Nisaea sediminum: one gene and its partner. The protein of the gene in region 1 binds, or shares a complex with, the protein of each later gene. Links are inferred from orthologs where the notes say so. Each region holds a gene or a part of one and is shown on either strand. Other genes may lie near its edges. The genes, in order: trxB and trxA.

Region 1 (8,580 bases):
CTGGCGCAGGAATTTGGTCGTGTACTCGTACACCTCGTAAGGAACCAGAAAGCTCTCTTCGACCGCACGCTCCAAAGGGTAATGGGCCGTCGGATCTTGGTCCTGGCAGCCGAACAGGCCGTAAGTGTTCCGAGAGACGAACTCAACGGGAGTGGCGGTCAAGCCGACCTGATTGGCATCGAAATAACGGAACAGATCACCATACACATTATAGACGCTGCGGTGGCTCTCATCGGCGATGATCAGGTCGAAATAGCCGACGTCGTAACTGCGGAAAACCTGCATCATGGCCGGGTATGTCGCGATGTGGATGCGTGCAGCATCGTTTCGTGACTTCTTTCCCTCGACCATAGTGATCGGTTCGTCGAGATATTCTGCAAATGCGTTCTTGGCTTGTTTTCGCAGTTCGCGGCGGTCACAGAGGAATAGAACCCGGCGAACCCACTTCGCGCGGATGAGTAGTTCGGCAAGGGCGACTGCCACACGGGTCTTGCCTGTGCCCGTGGCCTGTACGATCAAGGCCTTTCGTTTCTGCTTTGATAGGGTCTCTGTGACGCGCTTGATGGTTTCTATCTGATAAAGCCGCCCAGCGATGGCAGCGTCGGGCGAAAGCTTCGCGAGACCCTCCTTGTTATCCCTCTGGAACCCAACCAGGTACTCCAGGCTGTCCTTCGAGTAGAAGCCGAACAACTTGCGCGGGGGGTACCCCCCGGCATCGTCCCACATCCAGATGTCGTAGCCGTTCGTGTAGAAGATGACCGGGCGCTGAAGATGGGATTTCTCAAGCGCATCGGCGTACAGCTTGGCTTGATGACGTCCTTTATCAGGGTCAACAGCCGTCTTCTTCGCTTCGACCACGGCTAGGGGCCGTCCATTGTCGCCCCAGAGCACGTAATCCACGTAACCGATGCCGCTATCCGTGGGCTGGCCAGTGACTTCTTCTTCTTGCGTGACATCGCCAGTGTCAGCGCCATCAACGCCCACATCCCAACCAGCGCCGACGAGAGCAGTGTCAATAAGCCTAGTCCTCGTCTCTGCCTCAGAGAAGGAGAGCTGGTCGGCCGTGGCTTGGCCTTTCTTCTGGATCGCCTCCAATTCGACGACCTTGAGTTTTGCCTCTTCATACTCGGCTTTGAGTTGGTCGTGCTTGGCAACGATCTTCTCAAGCTCCGAGTTGCGCACATCCAATTCTTCCTGAACCGCCTTGGTATCTGCGGGAGGTGTAGGGGCGATGTAAGTGGGCAGTTCCTCTTTCTTCACTTGGAGGAAGTTCATCGCCATCCAGGCGGAGAGCAACGCTGCTTCCTTCACTAGCCACAATGCGGTGTTGGAGGCGACGGTTTCTCCATGGGCACCAGCGTTTCCGTGCTTACGCAATGCGTGGAGTTTTTCGCGTACGCCTGTCGGAATGGCTTTCTCGAAGCTCGGGTGGGCCAGCAGGTCTGCGAAGCTGCGGGAATAGGGGCGATCCAACTTAAGTCCCAGGTATAGCGCACCCGTGAATTGTTCCCCGAAGGTGCGCAGTTTGACCAAAGAGCTTGCCGGATCGCTGTACGCATATTGCTCCGCGAAGCCACCCAAGCTGGCCAGCTCCGGATATCGATCTCTCAGATATTCGAAATTTAGAGACTGCACGAGGAGGGCCCGGATCGAGTTTGAATAAGCCTCTAGAGAGGCGGTTGCTCAGGTTTGAGCAACCTATTCTTGTACGTTCAAATAGGCGATGGCAATGGATCGTCCGAACCGACGCTAGATCTTTTATTCAGCTAGCAGACTTCAGCGATTGGTCCTCCGAAACCCATAAACTGTGATGTCGCTCCATCGTGTACAGAGGTTTCAGAAGTGCTCGCCGCCTCAGAGGGGCAGGGGGAGGTGGCCATTGCCGGGATCGCGTCGGCGGGGTCGGGGGTGCCCCCGCCCCCCCTGGGGTGAAAGCTTGTTCTCGGCAGGGCAGCGAAGATGAGTGTGGACCAGAAGTGGACCAGATTGCGCCATCCCGAAAGAAAAAATGCCGGGAACCGTTAGGTTCCCGGCAAGTTGAACAGGGAGGCTTCACGTCTGGGAGACGTAGGACCCCGAAGGGCCCTCTACTTCAGGCGGGGGCCTGAAGGGAAGATGCTGCAAAGCAGCACCGTGATCTTCTCCTAAATATGTCTATAAGAGGTTAACGACCATGCATTTTTGTTCAGTTCGGATATGCAAAAAACGCATGACCGTTTTCCCATGAAAGTCAAATTTACGAAACAAAACGAGATTCCGATTCGAATCCCGATTCACAGATAGGCATTAAAAACGGCAGGCGCAACCTATGTTGTTTTAGACTTTTTCTAAAAATCAAAACTGCGTTTTGGCGACTTCCTGGATCAGGAAATCCCGCAGCACGGTGATCCGCTTCGAATGCCGGAGCTCCTCCGGATAGACGAAATAGGCGGGTACCTGCGGTCCTTCGACGTCCGGCATAACCCGCACCAGGCTGCTGTCTTCCTTGGCCAGGTAATCGGGGATCGCCGCGATCCCGACCCCACCCTGTACGGCGCGCAGGATGGCGTAATAGTTGTTCACCGCGAAGGTGTTCATATGCACGCGCCGGTTCCCGCCCGTAGCCAGGTCCCGAAGCCAGTTGACGTTCGGAAACGGTGGATGCGGTGTGTCGCCGAACAGTACAAGCCGATGATTTTGCAGATCTTCCGCCGTCTGCGGCACGCCCGCCTGTTTCAGGTAGGACGGAGAGGCATAGAGGTGCAGCTTGATGTTCTTGATATGGCGCTGGATCAGGTCCGGCTGCCGCGGCGGGCTGAGCCGGATGGCGACGTCGGCCTGCCGCATGCCAAGGTCGAGCTCGCCGTCGTCGATGATCAGATTGACCGTGATCTCGGGATAGAGTTCGAGAAAACGGCCGATGCGCGAGGCGAGCCAGGTCGAGCCGAAGGCGACCGGCGTGGTGATCTTGAGCGGACCGCGCGGCAGTTCCTTGCCTTCCGAGAGGCTGGCTTCCGCAGCTGCGAGCTTGGCGAAGACTTCGCGTGCAGTGCGGTAGAGCGTTTCGCCCTGTTCGGTCAGGATCAGGCCGCGCGCGTGGCGGTGAAACAGCGCGACCTTGAGAGAGTCTTCGAGCTGGCTGATCTGTCGGCTGACGGCAGACTGGCTGAGATTGAGGGTCTCACCCGCATGGGTAAAGCTGCCTGCCTCGGCGACAGCGTGAAAGACCCGGAGTTTGTCCCAGTCCATGGCCATTTTGAACCGATCTCGCCTTCTCGCTCATAGTTCCAGCGTTCAGTCTAGGCCAGGCGAGGGGCATGGGCCAGCAGAACACGGGTCAAAAAGCAGTTTAATCGAAGAGGGTTATCGGATCGTTACCGAACCCGCCCCGCTATTCCGCCGCTTCGGCGGCGGCATCTTCAAGTGCGGCGAGGTATTTTTCCGCCTCCAGCGCCGCCATGCAGCCCATCCCCGCCGCGGTCACGGCCTGGCGATAAACCTTGTCGACGCAGTCGCCAGCGGCGAAGATTCCGGGGATCGAGGTGCGAGGACTACCGGGCCTGGTCAGGAGGTAGCCCTCGTCGTCGGCCTCCAGGGCCTCGACGAACGGCTTTGTCGCCGGATCGTGCCCGATGGCGACGAAAAAGCCGGTCGCCTTGATCTCGCTTGTCTCGCCGGTCTTGATGTTCTTGATTCGAGCGCCTTCTACGCCGGCCATCGGTCCGTCGCCGCCGAGGACCTCCTCGACGACACTGTCCCAGATCACCTCGATCTTCTCGTGCCGGAACAGCCGCTCCTGCATGATCTTCTCGGCGCGGAGCGTGTCGCGGCGGTGTACCAGCGTCACCTTGGAGGCGATGTTGGCGAGATAGAGCGCTTCCTCGACCGCGGTATTACCGCCACCGACCACGATCACGTCTTGCCCACGGAAGAAGAAACCGTCGCAGGTGGCGCAGGCGGAGACGCCACGTCCGCTATAGGTCTGCTCGCTCTCGAGCCCGAGCCAGCGGGCCTGCGCACCGGTGGCGATGATCACCGCGTCGGCGACGAAGCTGTCGCCGCTATCCATTTTCAGGGTGTAGGGCTTCTTCGAGAAATCGACCGCGGTGACCAGATCGTAGACGATCCGCGCGCCGACATGCTCGGCCTGCTTCTGCATCTGCTCCATGAGCCAGGGCCCCTGGATGACGTCCGCGAAGCCCGGATAGTTCTCGACCTCGGAAGTGATCGTCATCTGTCCGCCCGGCTGCAGCCCCGCAAGCACGACCGGCTTGAGATTGGCGCGCGCTGTATAGATGGCGGCGGTGAGTCCGGCGGCGCCGGAGCCGATGATGACGATTTTCTCGCGATGTTCGGTCATGGGGCAGTGCAGTCCTGTTGTCTGGAGTTCTTGGGCCGGCGGTGGTGACCTCTTCCGAACATAAGCAACCGCCGGGAAGCGAACAAGCGGCGCGGCGCCTATTCCTCGTAACTTCCCTCATGTTTCGGCAGACCGTCGTCGCAGACCACCCAGGGCAAGCGTTCCTCCCAATGGACGTGGCACTCCGGCGACACGACCTCCGGGTGCTCGAGTGTGGCGGCGTAGAAGTGGATCTCGTCCGGATACTTGTCCGCGCGAAAAGCGATCGGAGTGCCGCAGGCGGTGCAGAACAGCCGCTCCACACCGGGCGAGGAGCGGTAGATGCCGGGAGCGGCGCCGGTAAGGCTGGCGTCGGTCCGCGCAACGCCGACAAAGGTGGTATAGGGCGAGCCGGTCTGCCGCCGGCAGCTCTCGCAATGGCAATGGCAGGTCCACCTCACCGGGCCGGCGATCGCGTAGCGGGTTTGCCCGCAGAGGCACCGGCCGCGTTGGGTTTCCGATGGTTCGGTCATGGTTCCGCTCCTTCGCGTGTCCGGGAGGGCCGTCCCGGGCTGCTTGACAGTCTCCCGTTGCGCCTGCATGTGTCACGGCGATCCGAGCTCACCTCAGGAACGGGACATTGTCGATGCCTGATTGGCCTGCCTGGCTGACGACCCTGCTGATCGCGACCAATCTTCTGTCGCTGGTTGCACTCTATTTCATCACCCGGCGCATGTTGAAGCTGCGGCGGCAGAAAAAGCGGGCCTTCGCATTTTCCGACTATCCGATCCGCAAGGTGAAGCTGGAAGAGGTCGCGCCCTGCTTCGCGATGACGGCCTACGGTCCGAGCCCCGACTCCGAGGTGCGCTTCATCGGCGGCGAGGGCGTGGTGGCCTCGCTGTCGGACCGGGAATCCTGGGTTATGGCGGCGCTGGCCAAGGGGGCGAAGCGGATCTTCGAGTTCGGCACCTGCACCGGCAAGACCGCGCATGTCTTCGCCCTGAACGCGGTGCCTGATGCGGAGATCCATACCCTGACGCTGCACCCGGACGATCTCGCCGCACTGGAATTCGGCCTCGGCGACGACAAGCATCACCGCGATGTCGCTGCAGAGGAATCCTCGTTCGACACGTTCTTCTATAACGGCCAGCCGACGGAGAAGAACATCCGGCAGATCTTCTCCGACAGCAAAGCCTATGACGAGAGCGATCTGCGCGGGAAAGTCGATCTGGTCTTCGTCGATGGCGCGCATACGCGGACCTATGTCGAAAGCGACACCCGTAAGGCCCTGAACATGTTGACCGAGGAAGGGGTCATTCTCTGGCACGACTACAAGCCCGACGCGCCGGATGTGTTTGCCTTCCTGAACGATCTCTCGAAACAGTTGCCTCTGGTGCATATCGCCGAGACGGATCTCGTCATGTACCGCCGGACGGCTGCCGGCCGGTAAGCGCGTTCAGAGGAAGTCGCTGCAGGGAAACTGCATGACGACCTCGGAGACGTTCACGCTCTTGTCGTCGGTCAGGTAATCGAGATTATAGAGACTGATCCCCAGAACCACGTCGGTCTTGCCGTCTTCCGACGACATGGGGAGCAGCAAGCGCTCGGCGTGCCAGGCATCGAGGGAGGACAGCCGTTCCTCGACCGCGCCGTACTGGACAAGCGGAACCCCGGTGATGCTGTCCCAGCGCTCCCTGACGACGGGATAGTCCTCCTCGCCGATGATGTTCCGGAGTGTGCGGCCCTTGATTCCCTTGCCCCAGGCATCGTTGACACTTTCGCCCGCGAGGTTGCAGACATAGTCGCCCGCCTCCTCTTCGAAGCGATAGATCCACATATATCGCAAAAGGGACGGCACGCTGAGCGGCGAGAAGGTCTTGCGGCGTGCGACAAGAGCGTCGCCACGCGCCGCGAGCCAGGCTGCGAAAAAATCGAAAATTCTTCCGTCCGCCTGGGGGATTCGCTTCTTCAGCTCCGAGATCGCTTTGGCGTCAGAGGGCATCAACTGGTTCACGCACACGTCTACTATGGGAATCGATTATAGCGACGAGAGTGTTTACCAAGCGTTAGCCGGAACGATCAAATTGCCGGTCGGGCCGACCGGGCGGCGCTCCGTCATATTTTGGCCCCGGAGACCACCGCGAAGCACCATTGCTTGTAGTCGCAGCGGACATCTTCGTAACCGTCGTCGGAGAGGTTCTGCATGATCGTGCCGAGGGTCGGCGGGCGGCCCTCGCGGTGCAGTTCGATGGCTTCGTCGATCTCGCCTTCGAGGGCGCCGAGATGGAGCGCGTCCCGGCGCCAGGCGGCGAGATGCCTGTCCTCGACCCAGTCCGTTTCGCCCCGCACCTGATCGGCATTGATGAACATGCCGCCACCCCGGCGCAGCCCGGCATAGCTGGCGGAGAGCAGGGTCCGTATCGATTTCGGATTGAGATGGTGGATCGAAAGCTCAGCGATGACGACATCATAGGGGCCGTCATAGGTCATGTGCACGTAGTCGCCGGTGGTCACGGTGACGCGAGGGCCGTAAGGCTCGAGCCTGCCGCGCACATTCGCAACGACGGCTTCGGAGAAATCGACCAGGGTCAGCTCGGCGGTACTGTCGGCTGCGAGGATGCGCTCTGCCAGCAGCCCGGTTCCCGGACCGAGATCGAGGACGCGCAGGGGACTGTCGCCCTTCGGCTCCGGCAGCAGGTCGATGATGGTGCGGTGAATGGAGTCGCGATAGGGAACGAGTTTCCCCCGCCCCGTATCGGCATCCCTCACCACACTGTGGAACGTGTCTTCGGTCGGTCCGCTCAAGGCTTGGCTCCCCACGGCCAGTCTGTCCCGGACTCCCGACCTACATGAAGAGACGCTCGCCCTCCAGCCCTTTGTAGAGACCGGCCACCTGCTCCGCGTAGCCGTTATAGAGCAGGGTGGGGATCTTGGTGCCGCCGCCGAGGGGTCGTTCGGAGGCCTGGCTCCAGCGCGGATGCGGCACTTCCGGGTTCACGTTGGCCCAGAAACCGTACTCGCTTGCCTGCAGCGATTCCCAGTAGGAGACCGGGCGCTCGGAAGTGAAGGTGAAGCGGGTGATCGATTTGACGGACTTGAAGCCGTATTTCCACGGCACGGCGAGGCGCAGCGGCGCGCCGTTCTGCCGCGGCATCGGCTTGCCGTAAATCCCGGTCGCGATGAAGGCGAGGTCGTTCATCGCCTCCTCGATGGTCAGGCCCTCGGTATAGGGCCAGGGGTACCAATGCTGCTTCTGTCCGCGCGCCATCTCCGGATCCATGAAAGTCTCCATGCGGACATACTTCGCCGAAGCGAGCGGTTCCGCGAGCTTGACCAGCGCGGACAGCGGGAACCCGCTCCACGGCACGACCATCGACCAGGTCTCGACGCAGCGATGGCGGTAGACCCGCTCCTCCAGCGGCATCTGGTCGAGCAGGTCGTCGATGTCGATGGTCCTGGTCTTCGTGACCTCTCCGTCGAGAGTGACGGTCCAGGGCCGGATCTTCAGGTCCTGCGCTGCGCGAGAGATGTCCTTGTGGCTGCCGAACTCGTAGAAATTGTTGTAGCTGGTGGCAAGATCCTCCGCCGTCAGAGGATAGTTCTTGCCTGCATCGGCGTAGGCCGGGTTGCGCTTCACCGGATAGAGATGCGCGGACGGATCCGGCGGGAGTGCGGCGATCATGCTCGCCGGATCGCCGTCTGCGGTCGCTTCCTCGCCGCAGCCGGTCAGCGCCGCCGCCGAAAGCACCATCGGCCCGGCGGCGATGCCCTTCAGCAGGGCCCGTCGGTTGTGGAACACCGACTCCGGCGTTGCCGCACTTTCCGGCAGCTCCCAGCCTTTCCATCGTTTCAACAGCATCGCGCATCCTCCGGCCGCAAATATCCAGACGACAGACATAGGCCAGCATTCCGGACACGGCCAGTCACGTGCGGGTGAGAGCCGTGTCCGGAGATGCCGGGACCGAACGTCAGGCGGCGAGTTTCTCCTCGAGATCGAGAACCTCGAGGCAGGCATGCGCCGCCTCGCGCCCCTTGGCTTCCATATGAGCCCGGAAGAAGCCGATATGGTCGTCCGTGCCGTGGAAATGGTGCGGCGTCAGGACCACGGAGAGCACCGGCACCCCGCTGTCGAGCTGGACGCGCATCAGCCCGTCGATCACCGCGGAGGCGACGAAATCGTGCCGGTAGATCCCGCCATCGACGACGAAAGCGGTGGCCACGATGGCGTCATAGTCGGGCCGTGCGGCGAGTCTCTGGGCCAT
Region 2 (8,329 bases), on another replicon or contig:
ACCCGACCGGCCCGATCACCATGCTGGTGGGCTACGGCGCGGGCGGCCAGACCGACTTGGTCGCGCGCGCGGCGGCCAAGACCATGTCCGAGCGGCTCGGCGTTCCCGTCAACGTCGTCAACAAGCCCGGCGCCGGCGGCGCGGTCGCGGCCCGAGACCTGAAGAAGGCAAAGCCTGACGGCTACACTGTCCTGTTCCACTCCAACTCGGTGGTGAATTCCGCGCCCTTCATCATGAAGCAGGTCGACTTCAAACCGGCGGACTTTGAGTACGCAGGCATGATCACCGCTTATCAGGTGGGCATGGCGACCCAGAAGGATCAGCCGTTCAACACGATCGCGGAATACGTCGCCTGGGCGAAGAAAAACCCCGGCTCGAGCTACGGCGCCCTCAGCCCCGAAGCGCGGCTCTACATCACCGAGATCGCGAAGAAGAACGACCTCGACATCAATATCGTTCCGGTACGGAGCGGCAGCGAGATGATCAACGTGCTACTCGGCAAGCAGGTCGCGATGGCCTTCTCCGGGGGCATTCACTATCGCTATCCCGACGAGCTGAAGACAATTTCGGCGCTGACGACATTCCGCCATCCTTCGGCGCCCGACGTCCCGACCATCGAGGAGGAAGGCTATCCGCTCGGAATGGACTCCCGCACGACGATCTTCCTGCCCAAGGGGACGCCTCGGCCCATTCTCGAACGGTTGAGCGGGGCGCTGCAGGCGGCCGCGACAGACGACGCTTTCAAGAAGCTTACCGACACCGCGAACATCCCCATCAAGTATCTGAGCGTGGACGAGGCGTACGCGGAGATGGAACGGACCTACGCCAAGCACAAGGGCATCATGGAGAGCGCCGGAATCGTTCCTCAATAACCTCTTGAGCCGCCGCCGCGGGCGCCCTCCGGCGCCCGCGGTCATCCCCACGGAAGATACCGGAAGAGCGAATGTTCCAGCCCCTGAATGGCATACGTGTCGTCGATCTGAGCCAGGTCCTGGCCGGCCCCTACGCCACCTACCAGATGGCCCTAATGGGGGCGGAGGTCATCAAGATCGAGAAACCCGGCGAGGGTGACTGGACGCGGCTCGGCGGTCTCCTGCCGGAACTCGCGGAACGGCAGATGGGGCTGGGATTCCTGCCCCAGAACGCGGCGAAGAAATCGGTCACGCTCAATCTGAAATCACCGGAAGGTCTGGACCTCGCGAGAAAGCTCGTGGCGACGGCCGATGTCTTCGTCGAAAACTTCAAACCCGGTGTCGCCGAGCGCCTCGGCCTCGGTTTCGACGCCGTGCGGTCGATCAGGCACGACATCGTCTATTGCTCGATTTCCGCCTACGGGCAGAACGGACCACTCAGCCGCCGTCCGGCGTACGATCACGTCATTCAGGGCATGTGCGGCATCATGATGACGACGGGGAAACCCGGCGACGGCCCGACGAAAGTCGGCGCACCCTATGTCGACTTCGCCACAGGCATGAATGCCGCCATGGCGGTCATGGCAGGTCTTCTGGAGATAAAGCGCACCGGGACGGCCGTGCAGATAGACGTCGCCATGCTCGATACGGCGCTGATGCTGATGGCGTCACTAATGACCCAGCACAAGTCCGCAGGCTGGAAGCCGGCTCAGAACGGCAACGAAGCCTGGAGTGCGAGCCCCTCATCGGGTGCCTTCGAGACCGCGGCCGGCCTCCTGATGCTGGCTGCCAACAACGAACCGCAGTTCCGCAGGCTTTGCCGGGCGATCGGCCGTGCAGACATCCTGGCCGACGCGCGCTGGCACACGCCGGAGGCGCGCAAGCGGAATGGCGAAAGCCTGCGCGAGGCACTCAACGGCACATTTCGTACGCGCACGGCCGATGACTGGGAAAGCATCCTGGAGAATGCGGACGTTCCGGCGGCCAGGGTCCGCTCACTGGACGAAACTCTGACAGAGCCGCAGATCGCGGCCCGCGGCTTGCTTTGCCAGATGGATCTGGAAGGCCATGACAGCGCGATCCATGTGCCGTCGCTGAGCTTCAGGGCCAATGGAGAAAGCGTGTCGCCGCAAATGCCGCCTCCGGTCCTGGGCGCGGATACCGAATACGTCCTGAGAGATCTTGGAATCGAAGGAACCGAACTGCAGAGGTTGCGGGACAACGGAGCAATCTGAACCACGCCGGGAGCTCTCGGCGGTTTGTCACTGCTTCCAACGCAGGAACAGTCTTTCCGCGATGCAGCATCGTTTTCCGCAATGCAGCATAACAGTTGGCTTCCGGCACCGGCTGCGTTAAGCCACCGCTCCAACCGAATCCTCCGCCGAATTGCGCGGACCGTATCGGGATGGAGAAGACAGATGAACCATCACTCACGCACGGCGGAATCGCTATCGTGCCATATCGGCCCGGCGGATATCCGTGCCGCCACACCCGACCGCCCGCTGGTTTGCCTCACCGCCTACACAGCACCCGTCGCGGCCTATCTCGATCCGCTCTGCGACTTACTGCTGGTCGGCGACTCGCTCGGCATGGTGATCTATGGCATGGACGGCACCGTCGGGGTCACGCTCGACATGATGATCGCCCATGGCCGCGCCGTGACAAGGCGGGCGCGTCATGCCTGTGTCGTCGTCGACTTGCCGGCAGGCAGCTACGAGAACGGACCGGAGCAGGCGCTCGAAAGCGCGCGCCGCGTTATGACGGAGACCGGGGCCGACGCGGTGAAGCTCGAGGGCGGCATCGCCGTCGAGGCCTCGATCGCCGCCCTGGTCGGGGACGGCATCCCGGTGCTCGGCCAAATCGGCCTGCTGCCGCAGCATGCCGAAGACGGTTTCAGGATCCAGGGACGCGGTGAGGACGGCGCCCGGCAGGTGCTGGAGGACGGCCGCGCCGTCGAACGCGCCGGCGCCTTCGCCGTCGTCATCGAGGGCACGGTGGAGCCCGTTGCCCGCCGAATAACCGAAGCGCTCTCCATCCCGACCATCGGGATCGGCGCATCCGCTGCCTGCAGCGGCCAGATCCTAGTCACCGACGATCTGCTCGGACTTTATGACGGGCATCTTCCGAAATTCGCCGAACGGTACGCCGATCTCGCGGGCACGATCCGCGAAGCGGCGCAGCGTTGGGCGGATGACGTACGCAGCCGGGCCTTTCCGGCCGAACGCAACACCTACGCCGAAAAGCCGGCGCGAGAGGGCTGAAAATGGACATCATCCGCACCAAGGCCGAGCTGCGCAAACGCGTGAGCAGTTGGAGGAATTCCGGCGAGACCGTCGCCCTGACGCCGACGATGGGGGCGATCCACGAAGGCCATCTCTCGCTCGTCCGGCTCGGCCTCGAACGCGCGGACCGATGCGTCGGGACGATTTTCGTCAATCCGCGGCAGTTCGGGCCGAACGAGGATTTCGCGACCTATCCGCGGGACGAGGAGGGCGATTTCGCAAAGTTCGAAACCGCCGGATGCAGTGCGGTCTACGCGCCCGCACCGGAAGAGATCTACTCCGCCGGCTACAAGACCGAAGTCATCGTACACGACATCTCCGAGGTCATGGAGGGCGCAAGCCGCCCGGGCTTCTTCACCGGCGTCGCCACCGTGGTCTCAAAACTCCTGATCCAGGCGATGCCGGACATCGCAATCTTCGGCGAGAAGGACTTCCAGCAGCTCGCCGTCATCAGGACCATGGCCCGCGATCTCGATCTGCCGATGGAAATTCTCGGCGCGCCGACGGTCCGCGAGGCGGATGGCTTGGCGCTCTCCTCCCGCAACGCCTATCTGAGCGCGGAAGAACGGCGGATCGCTCCGGCGCTTCATGCGGCGATGACCGCTGCCGCGGCGACCCTCCGCAACGGCGCCAATCCCCCGGCAGCAGCGGAGCAAGCGCGGAAGGCGATGCTCTCGGCCGGCTTTCAGGAGGTCGATTATATCGATATCCGCGATCAGGACAGCTTTCAGCCGGCCTCCGTTCCCGGCGAGAATCTCCGCATCTTCGCGGCGGCGTGGCTCGGCAGCTGCCGCCTGATCGATAATCTCGGGGTCTGACGGAGCGTCCCGATCGGGCTATGCTTCCCTCCGAGGCCGCGACACGACGGCCCGGAGGGAGGACCGCAAGATGGCTATAGAGACGCCGAACTATCCGGAACATGCCGCACTCGGGGCGCTCGACTCACGCCCCGTCGACCCGGAGAAGCTCGACTGGAGCCCGACCCGCTTCGAGGGGGTCGAGATGAAGGTGCTGATGGAGGACAAGGAAACCGGGCTGATGACCGCCCTGTTCCGCTGGCAGCCCGGCGCGGTCCTGCCGTTTCACGAGCATACCGATATCGAGCAGACCTACATGCTCGAAGGCCGGCTCGAGGACGAACAGGGCTCGGTCGGGCCCGGCGAATATGTCTGGCGTCCGGCAGGCAGCCGGCATGTCGCGCGGGCGCCGGAAGGCGCGCTGATGCTGAGCATGTTCCACAAGCCGAACCAGTTTCTCGACGACGGCGCCTGATCAACCCGGAATTTTGACTTCGATATCCCGGTCGGGCAGGCCGGCGGACCGGTTCCCGGCGATCTCCAGGAACGCCGCCTCTAGAGCGGCGACATAGGCTTTCGTCGAGAAGAAACCGCCCGGCTCCGGCTGCCGTAACCGGGCGCGGACGGCGGCGAGAAAGGGAGCGTCGGCGGCGAACCGTTCAACGCGGGCGAGATAATCCGCCGGACTGTCGGCGATCCCCTCCGGCACACCCGCCGCAGCCAGGATGCTTGCCGACATGCGCCACGCGAAGCAGCGCCCCGGCAACGTCACGACCGGAACCCCGCGGGCGAGCGCCAGCGCCGTCGTATGGCCGCCATTGTAGCCGAGCGGATCGAGCGCGATGTCGGCAGCGGCAACGCGTGCCCGGTGATCGCGGATACCGGTCGGCTCGGCGAAACGGATCCGCTCCGGCGCCAATCCCGCCTGCGCGGCGAAGCGGCGGAGATTGTCCGCCCCCTCCTCCGATTGCGTCGCAACCCATAGCAGCGCGCGGGGAATGCGTCTCAGGCACTCGAACCAGAGCCGAAGCGTCGCCATGTCGACCTTGTTGAGCCGGTTGAAGGCGGCCATGACGAAACCATCCTCCGGCAGCCCGAGTTCCGCGCGGGCGGGGGCAGGGTCGTCCTCCGCCTGGTCGTCGACCGGCAGGAAGCTTCCCGGCATCAGGATCAGGCGCTCGGAGAAACCGGAGCGCTCCGCTTCGGGCACGACGACCCGGTCCGCGACCGTATAATCCACGGTCTCCGCGCCGGTCGCCCCCGGAAATCCGATCATCGCGACCCGGACAGGTGCCGGAGCGCGGCGGAAGACATCCTTTTCGGGGCTCAGCGGCGTGCCGCTCAGATCGACCAGGATATCGATCCCGTCGGCACGGATCCTCTCCGCGAGCGCAGCCGGCGCTAGCCCCCCGACCTCCCGGAAATGATCGGCGGCCAGGCGCACAGGGCCCTGAACCGGCCTGACCGGCTCCTCCGTCCGGTCATATACGAAGGTCTCGAACCGGCTGCGATCATGATGAACCAGCATGCTGCGGACGGAAAACCCCACGGGATGCATCCGGAGGTCGGAAGTGACATAGCCGAGGCGGAGACGCCGCCCGCCCCGCCAGCCCCATTCCGCCCGCCATCGAGAGTCCGGCGCACTGGCGATCCGCATCGCCGAAGTGGTTACGGCAAGCGCGATCCCCGGATCGTCCCGGCGCTCCAGCACGGAGAGCGGGGGCTCGAAAACCGTATCGCCGCGCCGCAATTGCTCGGCGAGAACCGCATCGAAAAGCGGCTCGAAAAAATATGAAGCCTGGAAATTGAGCGCATCCCGAAAGCCTGTTTGCCCGCTTACCAGAGTCCTCACGACACTCGCATTCACCGCCAGCAAGCGAGCCGGCGCATCTCTGAGAAAACGCTTCTGCCAGTCGTCGTCGCCCTGGGTGCCAGCAAGCGTACAGAACAGCTCGGCATAGGCGTGAATCCTCTCTGGCCGGTCGAGAATTTCGGTTCTGTTGCTCATGTACCGACGCAGGAACAGTGGAGGAATAGATACGATCGTTCATGTTTAGCGACAGCCGGCGACCGCGTATAGCCGGCAACTCGAACAGCCTTGGAGAGCATTCGGGGCCTTGGAACCATCGCCCGGAATATCTTGTTACGTCAGACAAAACCCGTAAAAAATTAATCCACTATTGGAAAATGGCCGATTCTCATTCAATTTCAGCGGAAATCTGGATTAAGAATCAATTTTAACAAAGCGTAACATATTAATATTACGAAGTATTTTATCAAATCAAACTTGCCGAACAGAATTTGATAACTAGCTTTCACTCCAAACCGCTGAAGCAGATTTTGCTTTTACTGACGTATATATGGCAAACAACGACAAACACTATGCCGGGACGGTAGCGGACGCAGCGGACCTGTCCCATCCGGAGCATCGCGCGCTGTTCGACCACTGGAAGGCGAACCGGCGCGGCGAGGATGTCCCGCTGCGCAGCAGTTTCGACCCGCTGCAATTCCATCGCTCGATGCCGAGAATGGCGATCATCGAGCGCAGCGGCCCGCCGGACGCCTCTGTCTTCCGATATCGCCTTGCGGGCACCGAAATCGCGCGGCGCGCGGGCCGCGATCCGACCGGAAAGAGTTTCGAGGAGCTATACGAAGGAAACTATCTCGAGACCGCGAACCGGACCTATCGCGAGATATCCGAATCGGGCCAAGCGCATTTCTCACAGCGTGTCTTCACGATCGGCGGCGAAAGCGGAAACCTGCGGTATGACCGGCTCATCCTGCCTTACAGTTCCAACGGGTCGTCGGTCGACCAGTTCGTGCTGCTGATCGTCGTCGTCGAGCAGGACGCGCCGGTGAAACAGGTGGGCAGCTTTTCCATATTCGGCAGGAAGCGGAACAAATAAAAAAAACAGGCGCCGAAACGGCGCCTGTTCCTATCGATTCTGCTGGATCCCGGCCCCGATCAGAGCGCTTCGTCGACCCACTGCTGCAGCTGGGCCTTCGGCATCGCGCCCATCTTGGTCGCGGCGACCTGACCGTCCTTGAACAGGATCAGCGTCGGAATGCCGCGCACACCGTATTGCTGCGGGGTCTGCGGGTTCTCGTCGATATTGATCTTGGCGACGGTGACGCGGTCGCCCATCGACTGCGCCACTTCCTCGAGCGCCGGTGCGATCGCCTTGCAGGGGCCGCACCATTCGGCCCAGAAATCGACCAGAACCGGCTTGTCGGAGTTCAGAACGCTGTCGGAGAAACTTGAGTCGGTAACCGTAACCGTCGACATGGGGGCTTCCTCGTTTGCCTTGTCTCGCATGCCGGGCTCCCACCCTTGCATGAACCGTGAATCTAGGAAGCGTCGGCAGCCCCGTCAAGACAACCGGCACGGGCCCAACGTTTCCAAGGGGGAAAGGGCATACCCCTCAACCGGCACGGGCGCCGGGCGCGTATGAGTCGAGCAGATCCGGCGGCAGTTCGGTCAGGAACGGACCGTCCGTCCAGAGCAGCAGGCAGCGGACCTTGCGGCCTTCGAACATGCCGGCGAGCAGCGCCCGGTAGGCCGCCATCTGCTTCAGATAGACTGCCGGCACGTCCTCCAGCCGCTCCGGCGGCGGCCGGTTGGTCTTGAAGTCGACCACCGTCACGCGGCCCTCTTCCACCAGCAGCCGGTCGATCTGACCGGACACGACCGTGATCCCGCCCTCTCCGGTCGCGACCTGACCGACGATCGGCACCTCGGCACGCGAGGCGGACGCGAAAAGTCCGGCCCAGTCCGGATGCTCCAGTACCGTCATGACCTCGTCGAGATAGCGAGCCGCCACATCGGGCGCGAGATCGTGCAGCGGGCGCCCGAGGAAGGAGGCTCCCGCCTCCCGACGGCGCTCTGCGGGCATGTCCGGAAGGACCTGGAGCATACGGTGGATAAGCTGCCCGCGCTTGAAGCGTCCCTGGTCCACGAGAGAGAGCGGGGAGCGCAGCGCCGGTTCCGGGTCGCTCGGCCGAGACGGCATCAACGGGCGCGGCGGAACGGGCTCCGGTGCGGGTTGCGACTGTGCCCAGCCGGGCACCGCCTTCTTCGCGTCCGCGGGAACGATCGTTTCGGACGGCGGCGCCACATCCCTTTCCTGCGGCGTTTCGTGTCGGAGCAACGGGAGGTCCGAGCCGGACGCGGCACTGATCGCGCTGTCTTCGATTTCTGACGCCAGATCGGCCATCGCGGCGCGCACCAGATCGTACCAGTTGCCTTCGGGCGCCCGCTGCTTGGTTGCCCATCCGCCGACATAGAGCCGGTCCTCGGCGCGGGTCATCGCGACATAAAGCAGGCGGCGATATTCTTCGT

The links.
Region 2: the proteins of trxB (region 1) and trxA are in contact, whole or in part, in a crystal structure (PDB 1F6M), measured with the Escherichia coli proteins. The link is inferred for Nisaea sediminum from one-to-one orthologs.

What each region holds. Positions count from the first base shown.
Region 1 is NZ_JACZCQ010000009.1:189,510-198,089, forward strand. What follows is about bases 2,356-5,304. They hold trxB (thioredoxin-disulfide reductase), read right to left. Parts: upstream 4,340-5,304; coding sequence 3,371-4,339; downstream 2,356-3,370. Other genes in these bases: IG122_RS18860 (LysR family transcriptional regulator), read right to left, coding at 2,356-3,228; IG122_RS18870 (GFA family protein), read right to left, coding at 4,438-4,851; IG122_RS18875 (class I SAM-dependent methyltransferase), read left to right, coding at 4,965-5,304. Outside these bases: IG122_RS18855 (DEAD/DEAH box helicase family protein), read right to left, coding at 1-1,581; more of IG122_RS18860, read right to left, coding at 2,335-2,355; more of IG122_RS18875, read left to right, coding at 5,305-5,768; IG122_RS18880 (PAS domain-containing protein), read right to left, coding at 5,775-6,320; IG122_RS18885 (class I SAM-dependent methyltransferase), read right to left, coding at 6,434-7,123; protein-methionine-sulfoxide reductase catalytic subunit MsrP, read right to left, coding at 7,164-8,177; IG122_RS18895 (6,7-dimethyl-8-ribityllumazine synthase), read right to left, coding at 8,287-8,580.
Region 2 is NZ_JACZCQ010000005.1:37,739-46,067, forward strand. What follows is about bases 5,632-8,329. They hold trxA (thioredoxin TrxA), read right to left. Parts: upstream 7,307-8,329; coding sequence 6,956-7,306; downstream 5,632-6,955. Other genes in these bases: IG122_RS10770 (O-linked N-acetylglucosamine transferase, SPINDLY family protein), read right to left, coding at 5,632-5,998; IG122_RS10775 (PAS domain-containing protein), read left to right, coding at 6,351-6,896; addA (double-strand break repair helicase AddA), read right to left, coding at 7,413-8,329. Outside these bases: IG122_RS10745 (Bug family tripartite tricarboxylate transporter substrate binding protein), read left to right, coding at 1-872; IG122_RS10750 (CaiB/BaiF CoA transferase family protein), read left to right, coding at 944-2,146; panB (3-methyl-2-oxobutanoate hydroxymethyltransferase), read left to right, coding at 2,330-3,172; panC (pantoate--beta-alanine ligase), read left to right, coding at 3,175-4,011; IG122_RS10765 (cupin domain-containing protein), read left to right, coding at 4,082-4,465; more of IG122_RS10770, read right to left, coding at 4,466-5,631. UniProt on the Escherichia coli protein: Participates in various redox reactions through the reversible oxidation of its active center dithiol to a disulfide and catalyzes dithiol-disulfide exchange reactions.